3 regions of the Frankia sp. Hr75.2 genome follow, and region 1 is predicted to be linked to each of the others. Evidence: riboswitches for the same ligand, from Rfam matches in the RefSeq annotation. Region 1 holds a riboswitch; each other region holds the start of a gene.
The links. A riboswitch is a leader RNA that binds a small molecule or an ion and turns the genes downstream of it on or off. The one in region 1 is predicted to bind cyclic di-AMP.

Region 2: it holds a riboswitch for cyclic di-AMP, as region 1 does, so the genes downstream of both, AC559T_RS23795 (transglycosylase family protein) here and AC559T_RS27395 (C40 family peptidase) in region 1, are expected to answer to the same signal.
Region 3: it holds a riboswitch for cyclic di-AMP, as region 1 does, so the genes downstream of both, AC559T_RS30665 (transglycosylase family protein) here and AC559T_RS27395 (C40 family peptidase) in region 1, are expected to answer to the same signal.

The regions. Positions count from the first base shown of each region.
Region 1 is NZ_CASGGV010000312.1:19,076-24,662, forward strand. It holds gene AC559T_RS27380 (heavy metal translocating P-type ATPase) at 1-1,175, shown strand, start outside; gene AC559T_RS27385 (hypothetical protein) at 1,869-2,216, shown strand; gene AC559T_RS27390 (DUF305 domain-containing protein) at 2,308-2,907, shown strand; cyclic di-AMP (ydaO/yuaA leader) riboswitch at 3,660-3,852, shown strand; gene AC559T_RS27395 (C40 family peptidase) at 3,984-4,955, shown strand; gene AC559T_RS27400 (M56 family metallopeptidase) at 5,107-5,587, opposite strand, start outside.
Region 2 is NZ_CASGGV010000299.1:47,367-52,953, forward strand. It holds gene AC559T_RS23790 (transglycosylase family protein) at 1-460, opposite strand, end outside; gene AC559T_RS23795 (transglycosylase family protein) at 1,858-2,541, opposite strand; cyclic di-AMP (ydaO/yuaA leader) riboswitch at 2,547-2,767, opposite strand; gene fbaA (class II fructose-bisphosphate aldolase) at 4,308-5,342, opposite strand.
Region 3 is NZ_CASGGV010000327.1:15,221-20,807, reverse strand. It holds gene AC559T_RS30680 (response regulator transcription factor) at 1-209, shown strand, start outside; gene AC559T_RS30675 (sensor histidine kinase) at 290-1,825, shown strand; gene AC559T_RS30670 (SDR family NAD(P)-dependent oxidoreductase) at 1,945-2,835, shown strand; cyclic di-AMP (ydaO/yuaA leader) riboswitch at 3,207-3,384, shown strand; gene AC559T_RS30665 (transglycosylase family protein) at 3,396-3,773, shown strand; gene AC559T_RS30660 (MFS transporter) at 4,083-5,587, shown strand, end outside.

The sequences.
Region 1 (5,587 bases):
TGCTGGTGTGGCTGCTCGCCACCGACCGACCGACGCAGGAGGCGGTGCTGTTCGCGATCACCGTCGTCGTCATCACCTGCCCGGACGCCCTCGGTCTGGCCACCCCGACAGCGATCATGGTGGGCACCGGACTGGGTGCCGGCCGGGGCGTCCTGTTCAAGAACGCGACAGCGCTGGAGACCGCTGCCGGCGTCACCGCGGTTGTCATGGACAAGACCGGCACACTGACGAAGGGCGAGCCCGAGGTCATCGACGTCGAGACGATCGACCTCCCCGAGGAGGACCTGCTGCGGTTGGCGGCTGCGGTCGAACGGGAATCCGAGCATCCGCTCGCGGCGGCGGTCGCCCGCCGTGCCGACGCGCGCGGCATGCCCCGGCACCACGCCGAGGCGTTCCGCAACGTCCCGGGGCAAGGCGCGGTGGCCACCGTCGACGGGCACCGCGTCGCGGTCGGCAACAGCCGGCTGATGCGGGCCGAGCGCGTCGCGCTCGGCGACGCCGCCCACCGACTGGACGCCCTCGCGGCCGACGGGCGCACGGCCGTGCTGGTGGCGGTCGACGGGCGGATCGCCGGCATCGTCGGGTTCGCCGACACACCGCGGCCGACCGCCGCGGCGGCGGTTGCCGCACTGCACGACGCCGGCGTCGAGGTCGTGATGCTCACCGGCGACAACCTGGGCACGGCGCAGCGGATCGCGAAGGAACTCGGCATCGACACGGTGATCGCCGAGGTCCTGCCAGGCGACAAGGCCACCGAGGTCGCCCGGTTGCAGGCGGGCGGCCGACGAGTGGCGATGGTCGGCGACGGCGTCAACGACGCTCCGGCGCTGGCACAGGCCGACCTCGGCATCGCGATCGGCGCCGGCACCGATGTGGCGATCGAGACCGCGGACGTGGTGCTCATGCGCTCCGACCCGCTCGACGTGCCCGCCGCCCTGCTCATCGGCCGCGCCACCGTCCGCAAGATGCGCCAGAACCTGGCCTGGGCCGTCGGCTACAACGCGGTCGCGCTGCCGATCGCCGCCGGCGTCTTCGAACCCCTCGTCGGGCTCACGCTACGACCCGAGATCGCCGCGCTGACCATGTCCGGGTCCAGCTTCCTGGTCGCGGTGAACGCCCTGCTGCTCAAACGGCAGAAGCTGCCGCGAACGTTGACAGAACCGGCCTCGGCTTAGGACCGCGGCGAGGTGGCCGCCGGTGCCGACACTGCACACCAGGATGTCGACCTGCTCGAACCGGTTGGCGAACTCGTGGCCCAGCCCGGCGTAGGCGGCAACGTTGTCCGGGGTGCGGTACTGGTCCGGGCAGTAAGACGTCAGGGCCGGGCCCGGTCCAGCCGCCCTCCGGGTTCCTCTGTGCCCCCGGGGTTGGCGCCTTCCGGCTTGGCCCAGAAGCCCCTGCCGGAGTCGACGAACGGGTCGCTGACCCACATCACCGGGGGACCCACCAGCCCGTCCGGCCGCGGCGCACCCGCCGGCCTGGTACCTGGCGCGGGACGGTTGCAGACGCGCGAACCGCTTCGGGCGATCGGAGGTCGGTGCGGGCACGGACTCTGCTCCCCTCTACAAGCTTGGCGGCGAACTCCCGAATCGAACTACCACTACGGAGCATAGTAGTTTTCCTTCGGAGCGCCGCCGTGTGCATGGCCTTGTCGTGGCCCTCGGCCAGCGAGCCTCGGGGAGTCATGGCTAGGTAAAAGGGCTGATGGCCCCTTCTTGGGTGGCACCTCGCGCCCCCGCGGGCGAACGGTCATGGCGGCAACAACTATCTTGTGTAGTAGGCTCTGGGCGGCGGACGCGGAAGAGGGTGACGTGACGCGCTGCGAGACACCGGCACGACACGGCGCGCTCTGGGCTCGACTCACGCTCGTGTCAGCCGTCCTGCTCGGGCTGCTGGCGATGCACGCCGGCCTGGCCGCGCAGGTGCACGCGCTCGTTTCGCCGCCCTGTGTCCAGGGAACCGACCGTGACGTTCACCCGCACTGGTCCCACTCGCACGAGCCTGGGGCCGAACCCCACGGCCACCAGGGCGTGCTCTGTTCGGCGGTGTTCCGGGACGACCCCGAACCGGTTCACGGCGGCGAACAACACGGCCTGGCGGCCATGTCCACCCCCTTCGGTGCCTCTGCCTTCACCGGGACGCGTGGCGACCCACCGCAGACGCCGCCGCCTCGGTACGTGACCGACCTGTCTGTCCACTGCGTGTGGCGGCTGTGAGCGGACCTGCGTCGGACGTCACGCACGCCTGTCGGCGCGCTCGACGACTCCGGCCTCAGATCCGTTGGCAATCCGACACCGAGGACGACTCGTGCGAAGAAGACGCCACCTTGGACTCGCCGCCGTAGCACTGGCCCTGACAGCCACGCTCGCGGCGTGCGGGGGCGACGACACCCCGACGGGCCCGTCGTCCGCCACAGCAGGGAGCAGCAGTGAGGCCAGCGACAGCGCCCACAACAACGCGGACGTGATGTTCGCCCAGATGATGATCCCGCACCACCAGCAGGCCGTGAAGATGGCGGAGCTGGCACCCGACCGGGCCGCCGATCCGGCGGTGCTCGCGCTGGCCCAGCAGATCGGGACCGCGCAAGCACCGGAGATCGAGACGATGACCGGCTGGCTTGCGGCGTGGGGCGAACCCACCGCCATGCCCGGCGCCGGCGGTCATGGCACCGACGACATGGGAATGATGTCGGAGGGCGACCTGACCGCTCTCCAGACGGCGTCTGGTCCGAACTTCGACCGCATGTTCCTGGAGATGATGATCCGGCACCACGGGGGTGCGATTGCGATGGCACGCACCGAACAGCGGGACGGACAGTTCCCCGACGCCGTGGCCCTGGCCAGGACGATCGAGTCCACGCAGACCACAGAGGTCGAGACCATGAAGGGCCTGCTCGGTACCGGATAGCCGAGCAGGGCCCTGGGGCACCGGCCGCGCGCCGGTGTCCCAGGGCACCTCGGGTCCCAGACGCGACACTCGGCACGACGAACGCGAACGTCGGTCGCGGCGAATGACCTGACGACGAGACAGCTGACGACCGGAACAGCGGAACGGCTGGGAGACCTCGAAGTCGAGGCCATGGACCAGGTGTGGGCCGCGAGCGGCCCTCGTGGCATGGCACCAGGCCGGTGCCGGAGACCGTCCTGCCGGAGATGGTGGCCTTAACGGCCCGTTTCGGACCTGCGAGCAAGGCGACGGGGCAAGACGATCCACCCGGACTACCCGACCGTTCATCGGACACCGCGGGCCGCAGCGGCTTTGGCGGCCCCGACAGACGTCCCGTCAATCCTTCCGACAGCCACCAGTCTCGATGATCAATGTCTTTCGGTGGTGGAGAGGTCAGCACCGAGAGATCCCCTCACCCCGGGCAACTATGTCTCGTAGTAGGTGCCGAGCCTCGCGAAGGGTGGGTGGTGTCCGGACGCAGTGCGCCGAATTGCTGTCCTGATCCTCGCTGCGCGGGCCCGGGGAGGCTTGCTTGGGTGGCGGTCTGACCGCGATCTGGTGATCGAAGGCACTCCAAAGGCGCGTCTACTCCGCTCGGCGAACCTAGATCTTGCTGGAGCGGCGTGGATGTCCGTCGAAGATCTTCTGAGATCTTCCGATTGCTACCTACTATGCTCTGTAGTTGGTAGTGTGTGCATCTGCTGCAGCATCGGACCGTACGCCGAATCCTGCCCCTGGTCCGGTGACCCCTCCGACTTGCATCTGGGGCAGGAGCGGGGGAACCACGTTCCTCCGGGCGTCGCCTCCTTCGATGCCCTTGGGGTGAAGCCGAATACGCACGGGGCGTTCGGCCGGGCTCCCAGCCCGAACCCGACAGCTCATCTCGCAGGCGTAGGGGAAGGATCACCATGGTGTCTGCGCAGAGTACGCAGCTTGATGCAGAAAGACGCCGACAGGAGGGACGCGGTCGCCACCGGGCTCCGTCCGTCCCCACAGCGTCGAGCCGGGCCAGAGCGCGGGCCCGCGCTGTCGCAGCGGTGACCACTGGCACTGTCGTGGTCTCCGGTATGGCTCTCGCTGGATGTGCGCCGGAGCCCAGCTCGGACGGCGCGTTGGACGACAGCACGAACACCACGTCACTGACGCTCGCGACCCAGATCGGGTCCCGGGTGGCAGTCGACGGCCCCGTCCAGGGTGCCGCGGGAGAGGGCGCGTCGCGCACCGTCCTTGATGCCACGACGGACATCTCTGCACCGACTCTGTCGTCCAAGATCGACGTGGGTCTGCGCGTGACGAACCCCGACGTGACTGTCAACGCGGACGAGCCTGTCAATGTCGGCTTCTCGCTGTTCAACGAGGAGACCCACGCCCCGCTGGCGGACCAGCTCATCAAGGTACAGGTCAAGCTACCCACCGGCTGGGCGACCTTCCTGCACCTGACCACCGACGAGCGTGGCTTCGCCTCCTACACGGCCCGCGTCCTCATCACCACGAACGTCACGGTGATCTTCGATGGAACGGACGCCCTCCAGTCCGCCCGCTCGGAGAACGAGGCGACGCTGCGCGTACGCCCGGCCCCGCCGCCGGTATCTGTGCAGGGCACCAGCAATGCCGTGAACGTCGAGACTCCGGCGGTCGACGTCAGCATCCCGGCCAACACGCTCGGGGAGAAAGCCGTATACCTGGCGTCGCGGCAAGCCGGTAAGCCCTACGTCTACGGGGCGACCGGGCCGTACAGCTTCGACTGCTCCGGCCTGGTGCAGTACATCTACAAGCAGCTCGGCAAGACACTTCCCCGGACCACCGACCAGCAGTACGCGGCGACAACCAGGATCGCTCAGGGCTCCGAACAGCCAGGCGATCTCATCTTCTTCGGCCAGCCCGGCGCGATCTACCACATGGGGATCTACGCCGGTGGCGGGAAGATGTGGGTCGCGCCGAAGACCGGTGACGTGGTGAAGCTCCAGACCATCTGGGCGGACTCCTACTCGGTCGGTCGGGTGACCTGAGCCGGTTCCACTGGCCATCGTGGCCCGGGCGGCTTTCGGCGGCGAGGTGCCGGTGGTCGTTGCAACCGATCCCCTAGTAGGCCAGCCGGTCTGGTCTGACTCCCACGCCGCTGTGAAGGCCATGGTGCTGCAGGCGGTCGCAGCGAGACGATCAGACGCAGTGATATCCGAGCTCATTGAGGGCGGGAACCGTGGTCATAACGAGTGGCAGGAGGAGCAGCACGGCGACGATGAGGCTGCGAGCCACGACGGCGGGACGGGACAGGGGCGGCTCCGCGGTCAAGAGACGCAGTACCCGTTGCCGTACGCCGGTGTTCGCCATGCCCAGCACGGATGCTGGGGGAGCCGCGAGCCGTAGCACTGCTTCGGCGACGACGTGGGGAGCGCTGCGCCGGGCCGCGCTGTCGTCAGCGGTGAGTTCGACGAGTCGGCGTAGCTCCTCCTGTCCTGTCCCGAAGAGCGGCACGGCTGGGAAGGCTCCGGCCAGCACGGCTGCCGTCGTGAGGATGAGGTGGTGTCTGCCTGCGAGATGGGCGCGTTCATGCGCGATGACGGCGTCGAGTTCGGTGGGATGCAACGCTTGCAGCGCGCCTTCGGTGACGACGACGCCCCCGCTCCGGCCCGGTAGGCAG
Region 2 (5,587 bases), on a different contig from region 1:
GGGCCTGGGCGATCACGTCGCCGCCGGCACCGGACGACGCCGGCGCCGGGCCGTTCCTCGTGAGGCCGAGCTTGCTGGTGCAGCCGGGCCATGGTGACCAGCCGCGGCTGTTGTACAGCTTGTACGCGGCCTCGTCCTGCATCGCGGGAGGAGCCTGGTCGGGTCGGCCGGGGTAGCCCAGGCCCGTCCAGGTGCGCTGGTCGAACTGGTAGGCACCGTAGAAGCCGTTGCCGGTGTTGATGGCGTAGTTGCCGCCCGACTCGCACTTGCGGAGCTTCGCGAAGTCGTCGGCAGTCGCCGCTCCCGCGGGAGCGGCGGTCACCGCGAGCCCGGTGCCGACCAGCGCCGTCACGGCGCCGGTGGTGCGCAGGACCCGAGTCGCGGTGGACGGTCCCTGGGTCGCTCGGTGCCTTCCGCCACGGCCATTGGAACGGGCGGGAACACGATCATGCGATCGCATCAGAGTCCTTCCCGTCGCCTACGGGGTGAGCTGTCGGGTTCGGGCTGGAAGTTGCCCGGTCGGCGCCGCTGGCCCGGAGCCCGTCCTCGCGGATCGGTGTGCTCCCGGCCGCACGTTTCGCCGGCTTAACCCCTAGGACGCCGGGGGGCGTCCGGATGGTGGGTCCCCCGCTCCTGCCCGATGTTGTCCGTGCTCGTTCCGGCCATGGGGACGGGGGCAGGACTCGGCGTCCGTCCGCATGACCTCGCCCGGGGAGGCGAGTGGGCGGAACTGTAGCGAGATCTAGCTAGACGGCGCAAATTCGGGCGGCTAGTGGGGGATGCGAAAGGACCACATCGGAGCTACCCGAATGGGCTGATTGACGAGTGACGTAGCCGATTGTGACGAGACGCACTGATCCGGATGACGTTACCGCCAGGCCGCGGACGGCCGTCCGCCGGGGTGGGTCGGGCCGCGTGCCGTCGCGTCTGGACGGCTCCTCGAAAGTATGTTTGTCGTTCGTTTGTAGTTTTTTCCTAGATAATTACGTTTTGTATATCTAACATGACTATATGTAGGTTGATGGGGTTGTGGGCCCGGGGGCACGGGGCGCGGCGGAGGGAGGACCTGCACGGGCGACGGGATCGGGCTGGCCGTCCGCGGCGGGCGTGTCCCGGCCTGTGTGGGACACGCCCGCCTGCCGGGATCACCGGCGTGGACGGCTCCTCCTGCGGCCTGGGCCGGAGGAGATCATGCGGCGGGCTCGACCTAGCAGAGTCGGCGGCGGATCACGCGCCGCGGCGACTTGGCTGTCGGAGGGTTCGTCCGATCATCGGGTGGATCACGGATGAGAACACGGCCCCCGGCATCGGGACTTCGACGCCGGCTTGCCGCCTGAGTCCGTACCGCCTCCCGTGCCGCGCGGATCGTTGGGGCGATCCGCGCACCGGCCCCCGCCCGCACGGCGGGGTCTGCCCCGTGCGGGCGGGTCATACGGTCCTGGCGCCGGCGGGTCTTCGCCGCGGACGAACCGGGGCGACGCAGAGTGCCGATCTCGTGCTGGTGGGGGAATCGCGGTTGCGACAGCACGTGGTCGGCCGCGGGCGGGATGTCCGGAGACACACCGGCTGGGCGGAGTTGGAACACGGATGATTCGCCGGCGCCCGGTTCGAGGGCCTGAGTCCATGGAGGGATGGCTCACCGCAACGGGCGCGGGTGGGATGCCTCGTCCGGGGGAAGGACGCCTTGCGAAGGGGGCTCGACCGGTGCGTGGGGGCCACCGCGACCGGACGGCGGCGTGGGGGCGGCCGTCAGGAGGGTGCGGTGGGTCGGTTCAGGCCAGCGGGGGAGCGGGCGCCGCGTGCGGCGGTGGCCGTCAGACGGCCCGGCTGGTGACCGAGTGCGCCGGTCGGCAGACGTCAGCCGAAGGTGGCCGCCCAGGTCTGCGGACCCAGGACGCCGTCCACCACGAGGCCGCGTGCGGCCTGGAAGTCACGCGCCGCGGCCGCGGACCGTGGTCCGTAGCTGCCGTCGACCGTGAGGGGGTAGCCGAGGGAGGTCATCTTGGCCTGCCAGGAGCGGACTTCGTCGCTGACCTGGTTGACCATCGACGCGGTGTATGTCCGCGTCAGGTTCGGGACGCCCGCGGCTGCGGGCTGGGCGACCAGCGAGGTGCGCTCGGCCGCTCTGGACGCCTGGACCCCGGCGCCTGATGACGACGCGCCGGGCAGGAGCTGCTCGGAGCCCATTCCGCTCCCGCAGACCGGCCACTGGCCGAACCCGGAACGGAGTGCGAGTTGCAGTGCCGCTGCGTCCTGCACGGCGGGCGGAGCCGTGTGTGGCAGCCCCGAGTAGCCGAGGCTGCGCCAGGTGCCTGGCGAGAACTGGTAAGCGCCATAGTAGCCGTTACCGGTGTTCGTCGTGTAGTTACCGCCGGACTCGCATTGCCGTAGACCTTCCCAGGTCGTGGCGGCGTTGGCCGGCTGGCTCAGGGCGAGTGTTCCGCCGACCGCCGCGGCGATGACGGGGACGGAGACGAGAGTGCGGGCCCGGCTGCGGGTACTGCTGCGGCGTTGTCGGCCACTGGTACGTGCGTCGGACATGCGTGAGTTTTCCTTCCCCACGCCTGCGAGGTGAGCTGTCGGGTTCGGGCAGGGAAAAAGCCCGGCCGCCAAGTCAGGAACTCCGGAAATCCTGTGCCTTCGGCAACGGAGGACAAGCTTCCTCCTCGTGCCGTCGGCGTTAGCGGCTTCACCCCAAGGTCCCCAGAATCGGCGACCGGGTATTGGTTCCCCCGCTCCTGCCATCGGGTTTCTGTTTCCAACGGATGGGGGCAGGGATTCGGCGTGCCACCCGTCGGGTGCCCGGCCTGTCTCCGGGCACGGCGAAGACCATAACCACGCCGTCAGGTCGAATGACAAGCACTGAATGCCTCGGGTGAAAAAGAGCACACCGTCCGGTGGCTGCTTGAGGTTTGATCACGGTGCTGGTATCGCGCGCGCATGCGCGCTCATTAACTTGGCGACCGCGTCGTGGAGGGTGGTTCGTACCGACAGATCACACTGGTGAAAGATCGTTACCATTGGGCGTGCTGTCGGCAATCAAGCCGAATATGCGAGAAGGCTACCCGCGGCCGGCCAGGCCGTCATCAAGCAGCTAGAAAATTCATATCGTCGTGCTGATGCCGGCCCGCATGCCGTGATGTGTGAGAAACGCAACTGTAACTATGAGTTAACTTGTTGGGGTGTTTCTGTGACTTCTTGCGGGGTGGTGGCGTCCCTCGGGGTCGGGTCGGTACGTCCCGTTCGTCCCTCGGGTCGATCTTGGCTGAGGTGGGTCCGTGTGTGTCTCTCGCCCGTGATCGGGCGATCGCGTGGGCTGTCTGGTGCCTCTCTGCGTGCCCCGAAGTAGCCCCGTTCGGGCGGGAATCCGAGCTGTCCCGCGGGCCCGCGGGCGGGGCGGCTCGCGGTTCGGCCACGGGTGTGCGTCTCGGGGCGGGCCGGAAGAGGTATCACCGGGGCGCACGAACGGGTGCGCTCGGGTCACCGCGGCAGCAGCGTTCGGCGCGCGGCCGCATGTGTCGGCATGTGTCGGGTAGGACGCATCGGGGCCGCTGAGACACATAGGAGCCCACGCGAACGCTGCGTCCGGTGTGGACTCCGATGGGTCGTGCGCGTGGTCTCGGCAGGCTTTACCCGATCCGCAACCCATGAGGGGCCTGTGGTGGGCTGTGGGCTTCGGAGTGTCCTGGGTTGGTATGGGCGCCGATGTCGCGCCGACCGCCCGCACGATCTTCATGAGGCCTCGCCGGGCGGGTGACGCCTCGCGTCCACATCGAGGGTGCGCTTCCGCATGGATGGGAGCGGGTGCACACTCTGTTCCGAGTTGGCGCCGTGTGCTCCGCTGGGCACCGCGCGTCCACGATAGCTTTGTGTGCCTATTTGGGCACTATGCGTCCCGGGTGTCATTGGGTGTCCGGATGGCACTGAGCGTCCCGGGCGGCATCGGGCGGCACCGGGTGTCGGGCGGCACCGGGCGAGGGGCCCCGTCCCGGGTAAACGGTGCGTGTCCCGACAGGTACCTCATTGTTCCCGGGGAATGTGGTCCCCCGGGCGCGCGGCGCTCAGGGGGTTCCGGTGCCGCCCTCCGCGGCCGCGGACGCTCGGCCGACCGAAGAGCAATGAGGAGACACGGCGTCGAGACACAGGGAGAGCGGAGCCATGGGGAGAACAGTGCCATGTGCGGCCGAGGGTCACAGCCCGGGACACATGGACTCCGCGGGGCATAGATGTACTCCCGGGGACAGACGTCCCCGGGAGGGAGAGGAACGGATCAGGTGACCGTCGGGCCGTGAACCGGACGAGGCTGGTCAGACCCCGATCGACCGGCCGGCGGACCGCAGGTCGTCACAGGCCTGGGCGACCCGGGCGGCCATGGCGGTTTCGGCGGCCTTGCCGTAGGTGCGCGGGTCGTAGGCCTTCTTGACCCCGACCTCACCGTCCACCTTGAGGACACCGTCGTAGTTGCGGAGCATGTGGTCGACGATCGGCCGGGTGAACGCGTACTGGGTGTCGGTGTCCACGTTCATCTTGATGACGCCGTAGTCGAGCGTTTCGCGGATCTCGGAGAGGTCCGACCCACTGCCGCCGTGGAAGACCAGGTTGAACGGCTTCGCGTCGGCGGCCAGGCCGAGCTTCTCGGCCACGTGCTGCTGACCCTCGCGCAGGATCGAGGGTCGGAGCTTGACGTTCCCCGGCTTGTAGACGCCGTGCACGTTGCCGAACGTCGCGGCCAGCATGTAGCTGCCCTTTTCTCCGGTGCCGAGAACCTCGGCGGTGCGGAACATGTCGCCGGGGGTGGTGTAGAGCTTCTCGTCGATGGCGCCTACGACGCCGTCCTCCTCACCACCGACGACACCGATTTCGACTTCCAGCACGATGCGCGCCGCGCGACAGTCGGCGAGCAGCTCGTCGGCAATCTTGAGGTTCTCCTCGAGCTCGACCGCCGAACCGTCCCACATGTGGGACTGGAAAAGCGGGTCGCGGCCCTGCGCCACACGCTCCTTCGAGATGGCGATCAGCGGGCGGATGTAGGTGTCCAGCTTGTCAGCGGGGCAGTGGTCCGTGTGCAGCGCGATGTTCACCGGGTATGCCTTGGCGACGTGGTGCGCGTATTCGGCGAGCGCTTCCGCGCCCAGCACCATGTTCTTGATGGTCGTTCCCGAGAGGAACTCGGCGCCGCCGGTCGACACCTGGACGATTCCGTCGCTGCCGGCTTCCGCGAAACCCCGGAGCGCGGCATTGAGGGTCTGCGACGAGGTCACGTTGATGGCGGGGTAGGCGTAGGCGTTCGACTTCGCCCGGCTGAGCATCTCGGCGTAGACGTCTGGGCTGGCGATGGGCATCGGTGGAACTCCTCGAAAGGTGTAGGGGCGCCGCGGCCGGCTGGCGGCACACACCGCCCGCGGGCCTTGGCGCCGGCCGCGCCGCCGAACCCGCCACCGGATCCCTGGATCCCCATGAGTCCGGTCGCGCCCGACGCGTGCCGACGGCAGGTGTAGGCCGAAGGGTATGCCGTCGCGCGCCTCGGACGGGTGTGGTTCCACGCGACATCGCCGGAAGGCGGCTGGATGTCTCCTCCCCGCCCGCC
Region 3 (5,587 bases), on a different contig from region 1:
ACCGGCTGCTGCACTACCTGCTGGTCAACGCCCGCAAGGTGCTGACCCGGGCCCAACTCCTCGACCACGTCTGGGGGCACGACTTCGGCGGTGACGCCCGGGTCCTGGAGACCTACGTCAGCTATCTGCGCCGCAAGATCGACGACGCTCCGCCGGCGCTGATCCACACGGTGCGCGGGGTTGGCTACGTGCTGCGCCTGCCGCGGTGAGACATCCGGCCCCGCCCCGGCGCGTCCTGCACCGCGTCCTGCACCGGCGCGTCCTGCGTCGGCATCTCGTGTCCTCGCGGATGGTCTCTTTGCGGGCACGGTTGCTGTTGGCCCTGGTCGGCCTGCTGGCGCTCGGCCTGATGCTCGGCGCGTTCGGCACCCAGAACGCCGTCGAGTCGTACCTGCTCGGCCGGCTGGACCGGCAGGTGCGCGACGCCCACCCGGTGATGGAACAGACCTTGCTCGGCGGCGACACGGACCACATGCCGTACCACCACGACGCCGACGACCGGGCGCCACGGTTCGGCACCGCGTTCCTCGTCGGCACCTACGGGGCTCTGTACGACAGCGCCGGCCGGCGAGTGGCCGAGACCAGCCCCGGCCCGAACGGCCCCGCGGCACCGACCCGGCGCCCGGCCGTCACCCAGAGCATGCTCGCCGCCGCCCCGGTGCGGCCCGACCTGGCGACCGCCTCCCTGTGGACGGTCCCCGCCGAAGGCGGCGGGGACAGGTTCAGGTTGCTCGCCGAGCGCTTCGGCAACGGAGACGTGCTGGTCGTCGCGGTGCCCTTCGCCGAGATGGAGACCACTCTCGACAACGTCACCAGGATCGAGATCATCGTGAGCGCGGCGATGCTGGTGGTGCTCGCCGCGCTGGCCTACGTCATCATCCGCCTCGGGCTGCGCCCGCTGACCCGTATCGAACACACCGCGGGCATGATCGCGGACGGCGACCTGACTCAACGGGTCACCGACACGGACCGCGGTACCGAGGTGGGGCGTCTCGGGCTGGCCTTCAACACGATGCTCACCGAGATCGAGGCGTCTTTCCGCGCCCGCGAGGCCTCCGAGCGGCGCCTGCGACGCTTCGTCGGGGACGCCAGCCACGAACTGCGCACCCCGCTGACGTCGATCCGCGGCTACGCCGAGATGTTCCGCAGGGGAGCGGCAAGCCGACCCGAGGACCTGGCGATGGTCATGCGGCGCATCGAGGAGGAGTCGGCCCGGATGAGCGAGCTGGTCGACGACCTGCTGCTGCTCGCCCGCCTCGACCACCAGCCCGACCTCGAGCGTGAACCCGTCGACCTGGCGGCCATGCTCCGTGACGTCGCCGCCGACGCCCGCGCCGTCAGCCCGGGACGGACGATCGAGGTCGACGCCCCGCCGATCCTCGAGGTGACGGGGGACGGGGGACGCCTGCGCCAGGCCGTCGGGAACCTCGTCCGCAACGCGCTCGTCCACACCCCGCCCGAGGCGACGGTCTCCCTCACCGTCCGCGACGCCGACACGGACGCGGACGGCGACGGCGACGGCGACGCGGACGGCGACTCCGACGGCGGTGCGGCGGCCGGTGCGGTGGATGACGACCGGGAGGTCGTCATCTCGGTGATCGACCATGGACCCGGAGTCCCCGCTGACGCCGTCGACCACGTCTTCGAGCGGTTCTACCGCGCCGACTCCGGCCGCTCCCGCGACGCCGGCGGGACGGGGCTGGGCCTGTCCATTGTCGAGGCCGTCGCCGCCGCGCACGGCGGACGGGCCGAGCACCGGCCGACACCGGGCGGCGGCGCCACGTTCCGGCTCGTCCTGCCCCGCCCCGATCCCTCTTCGTCATGAGCTGGATCGGCTCCGTTCACCGCGACCCGCCAGGCTGATCTCGGCGCGGTCGGCCGGGATCCGTCCGGCGGGCGGGACCTGCCGTGCTGGTGAGGTCTCTCGGAGCTCGTGGAGGATGTGTGGTCACCTCGGCGGTCGTCATCACGGGAGCGGCATCCGGGATCGGGCGGGCGTGCGCGGAGCTGTTCGCCGCGCGGGGGTTCGGCGTGGTCGCCGTGGACGTCGACGAGGTCGGCCTGGCGGCGCTGACCCGAGCACAGTCGCGCGCCCCGCGGCCCGCCGTGGCCCCGGCGGATCCCCGGACCGCGGCGGATGCCGGTGCCGTGACGGGGGCGGACTCCCGGCCGGCGGGCGGGCCGGAGCCGCGGATCGTCCCGATGGTCGGGGACGTCTCGGTCGAGGAGACCGGGGCCGCCATGGCGGAGCTGGCGCTCGCGAGCTTCGGGCGGCTGGACGTCGCGGTGCTCAACGCCGGGATCGGCACGACGCTGCCGTGGGAGGCCCCGGGCGCGATCGACCGGCTGGACCGGATCCTCGCCGTCAACGTGCGGGGCGTCGCGATCGGGATCCGTTCGGTGGTCCCCGCGCTCCGGGCGGGCGGTGGCGGCTCAATCGTCGTGACCGCCTCCAGCGGCGGGTTGCAGAGCGAACCGGGGAACTGGGCGTACAACGCGTCCAAGGCAGCTGTGATCAACATGGTGCGGGCCGCGGCGCTCGACCACGCCGCCCAGAACATCCGGATCAACGCCGTCGCCCCCGGCCTGACCGAGACGGCGCTGACCGCGCGCCACCGCACCGACCCGGCGTCCACCGCGGCGGTGAGCCGCCGCATTCCGATGGGGCGCTGGGGGCAGCCGGGCGAGCTGGCCTCGGCCGTCTGGTTCCTGGCCTCCGCCGAGTCGTCCTACATCACCGGAACGACGCTGGTCGCCGACGGGGGCCTGACCGCGCACCACGGGGTCGTGCCTCTGCCGGCTCCGGAGGTTGCGCTGCCGACTCCGGAAATCTGACCCGGAACGGACGAAATTACGACTCGTCCCCATCAGGGGCCTGTCAACAGGTCTGGGTGGTGCCCGGACGAACGCCGGGACCATTTCCAACTCGATGCTCGCGCAACTTCTTCCCGGTTCACGGGTCGAATTCCTGCGCCGAGGTGAGCACGTCACCCACTCTCCGTGTCACCGCTCTCGGCCATCGTGGCGGGGCGGTCACGGTGATGGGAGGGTCCGTTAAAGAGGAACGCGCCTGCGCGCGTGATACGCCGTCTACGGAGAATCTTCAAGGTTTCGATGGGCCATGTGGTGCTCGCCACAGAGCCTTGGCAATTGTTGGTCCGTTGTGTGTAACGTCTGCGCCGTGCTTTCGTTCAGGAAAGCGCGCACCGGGCGACACGCCGAATCCTGCCCCGCCCGGTGAACAACAAACCTCAGGGCGGGAGCGGGGGAACCAACCTTCGGGCGTCGATCACAGACGTCCTCGGGGTGAAGTCGCGTAGCGCGACCGGGTAAATCCCAGCCCGAACCCGACAGCTAACTTCGCAGGCGTGGGGAGGGGCATCACTTTGTCCGTTATGGCTTCGCGTGCTCGTAAGACCAGTCGTTCCATCCGCCGTGGCCGTGCGCTGCTTGTCGCACCGCTCCTCGCCGCCACGATCGGCGGCGGAATCGCGATGTCACAGCCCGCCAGCGCCGCGGGTCGGCCGGACGCACACCGCTTCCTGAGCGCGGTTGTGCCCTGCGAGTCCGGCGGTAACCCCCGCGTGGTCAACGAGATCGGCGCGGGCGGCCTGTTCCAGTTCCTGCCGAGCACCTGGCGCGGCGTCGGTGGTCAGGGTCTCCCGCAGAACGCAAGCGCCGCCGAGCAGTGGAAGCGCGCGCACATCCTGTACGCGCAGCAGGGAACCAGCCCGTGGTACGCCTCGAAGAGCTGCTGGGGCCCCAAGCTCTGACCCAGCCCCCAGGCTCTGACGCGGCCCGTCGAATGAATCTGACGCGGCCGTCGAATGGAGCAGACAGGTGACGGACCAGCCTGGCTGAGCCCTGGCTGAGCGTGACAGATGGTCCGTGGAACGCGATCGGTGGCCCGGGTGTCAGTGTCGACACCCGGGCCACCGGCGTTTCGGTACCACCGGCCGCGTCGCACGAGCGCGAGGAAGCACGAGCGCGAGCGCGAGGAAAAGAGACCTGCCGTACGCTGAACAGTCGTCCGCCCGCGCACCTGCGGCCGAGTTGGCGGCGGCCGGAGAGGTGGGTTGTCGATGGCCGAGCCGACCAGCCGCCGCAGGTTCGCCGTTCTCGCGATCTGCTGCATGAGTCTGCTGATCGTGGGGCTGGACGGCACCATCGTGAACGTGGCCCTGCCCGCACTGCGCCGGGATCTGGGTGCGTCGCCCGCGGGCCTGCAATGGACGATCGACAGCTACACCCTCGTCCTGGCCAGCCTGCTCATGCTCGGTGGTTCCACCGGCGACCGGCTCGGCCGCCGCCGGATCTTCCAGACCGGACTGGCCCTGTTCACCGCAGGCTCGCTGCTGTGCAGCCTCGCGCCCGGGCTCGGCTGGCTGGTGGCCTTCCGAATGGTGCAGGCCGTCGGCGGCTCGATGCTGAACCCGGTTGCGATGTCCATCATCACCAACACGTTCACCGACCCGCGGGAACGGGCCCGCGCCATCGGTCTCTGGGGCGCGGTGATCGGGATCAGCATGGCACTCGGCCCGGTGCTCGGCGGCATCCTCGTCGAGACGGTGAGCTGGCGGGCGATCTTCTGGATCAACATCCCGATCGGGCTCGCCGCGCTGGTGCTCACGCACCGCTTCGTCCCCGAGTCCCGCGCGCCGAGCCCACGCCGCCTGGACCCCGTCGGACAGCTCCTTGTGATCGCCGTTCTCTCGACCCTCACCTACTCGATCATCGAGGCGCCCGCGGCCGGCTGGACGTCCACCGAAACGCTCGTCCTGTTCGCGGTGGCGGTCGCCGCGGCGGCGCTGCTGGTCGGCTACGAGTCGCGGCGCACCGAGCCGTTGCTGGACGTCCGCTTCTTCCGCAGCGCGCCCTTCTCCGGCGCGACGGCGATCGCGGTGTGCGCGTTCGGCGCCCTCGCCGGCTTCCTCTTTCTCAACACGATCTATCTGCAGGACGTCCGTGGCTACTCGGCGCTGCACGCCGGCCTGCTGACCCTGCCGATGGCGCTGGCCACCCTGGTGGTCGCGCCCCTGTCCGGCCGGGCGGTGGGCCGCTTCGGCCCGCGTCCGTCGCTGCTCGCCGCGGGTGTCACCCTGACCGCCGGCAGCGCGGCGATGACGGGCCTGTCCCCACAGACCTCCGTCACCACCCTGATGGTCGCCTACGTCCTCTTCGGGACGGGCTTCGGCCTGGTGAACGCGCCGATCACCAACACTGCGGTCTCCGGGATGCCGCTCGCGCAGGCCGGGGTCGCGGCGGCGGTCGCCTCGACGAGCCGCCAGGTCGGCCAGTCGCTGGGCGTGGCCGTGATCGGCTCCGTCGCGGCAGCGACCGCGACGGTCGGGGCCGTCGGGGCCGTCGGCGACGGCCCGGGAGTCGGGATCGACCCCACCAGCACGGCCGCCTGGTGGGCGGTGGTCGCGGCCTGCGCCGCCGTCCTCGCCCTGGGGTTCGCGACGACGGGCACCTGGGCCCGGCGCACCGCGGACCAGACCCGGTCCCGCCTCCTGACCACCCCCGCTCCCGGGCAGGCCGCCACCCCGCAGGAAGGGACCCAGCAGGTTGCCACCCCACCGGCCGC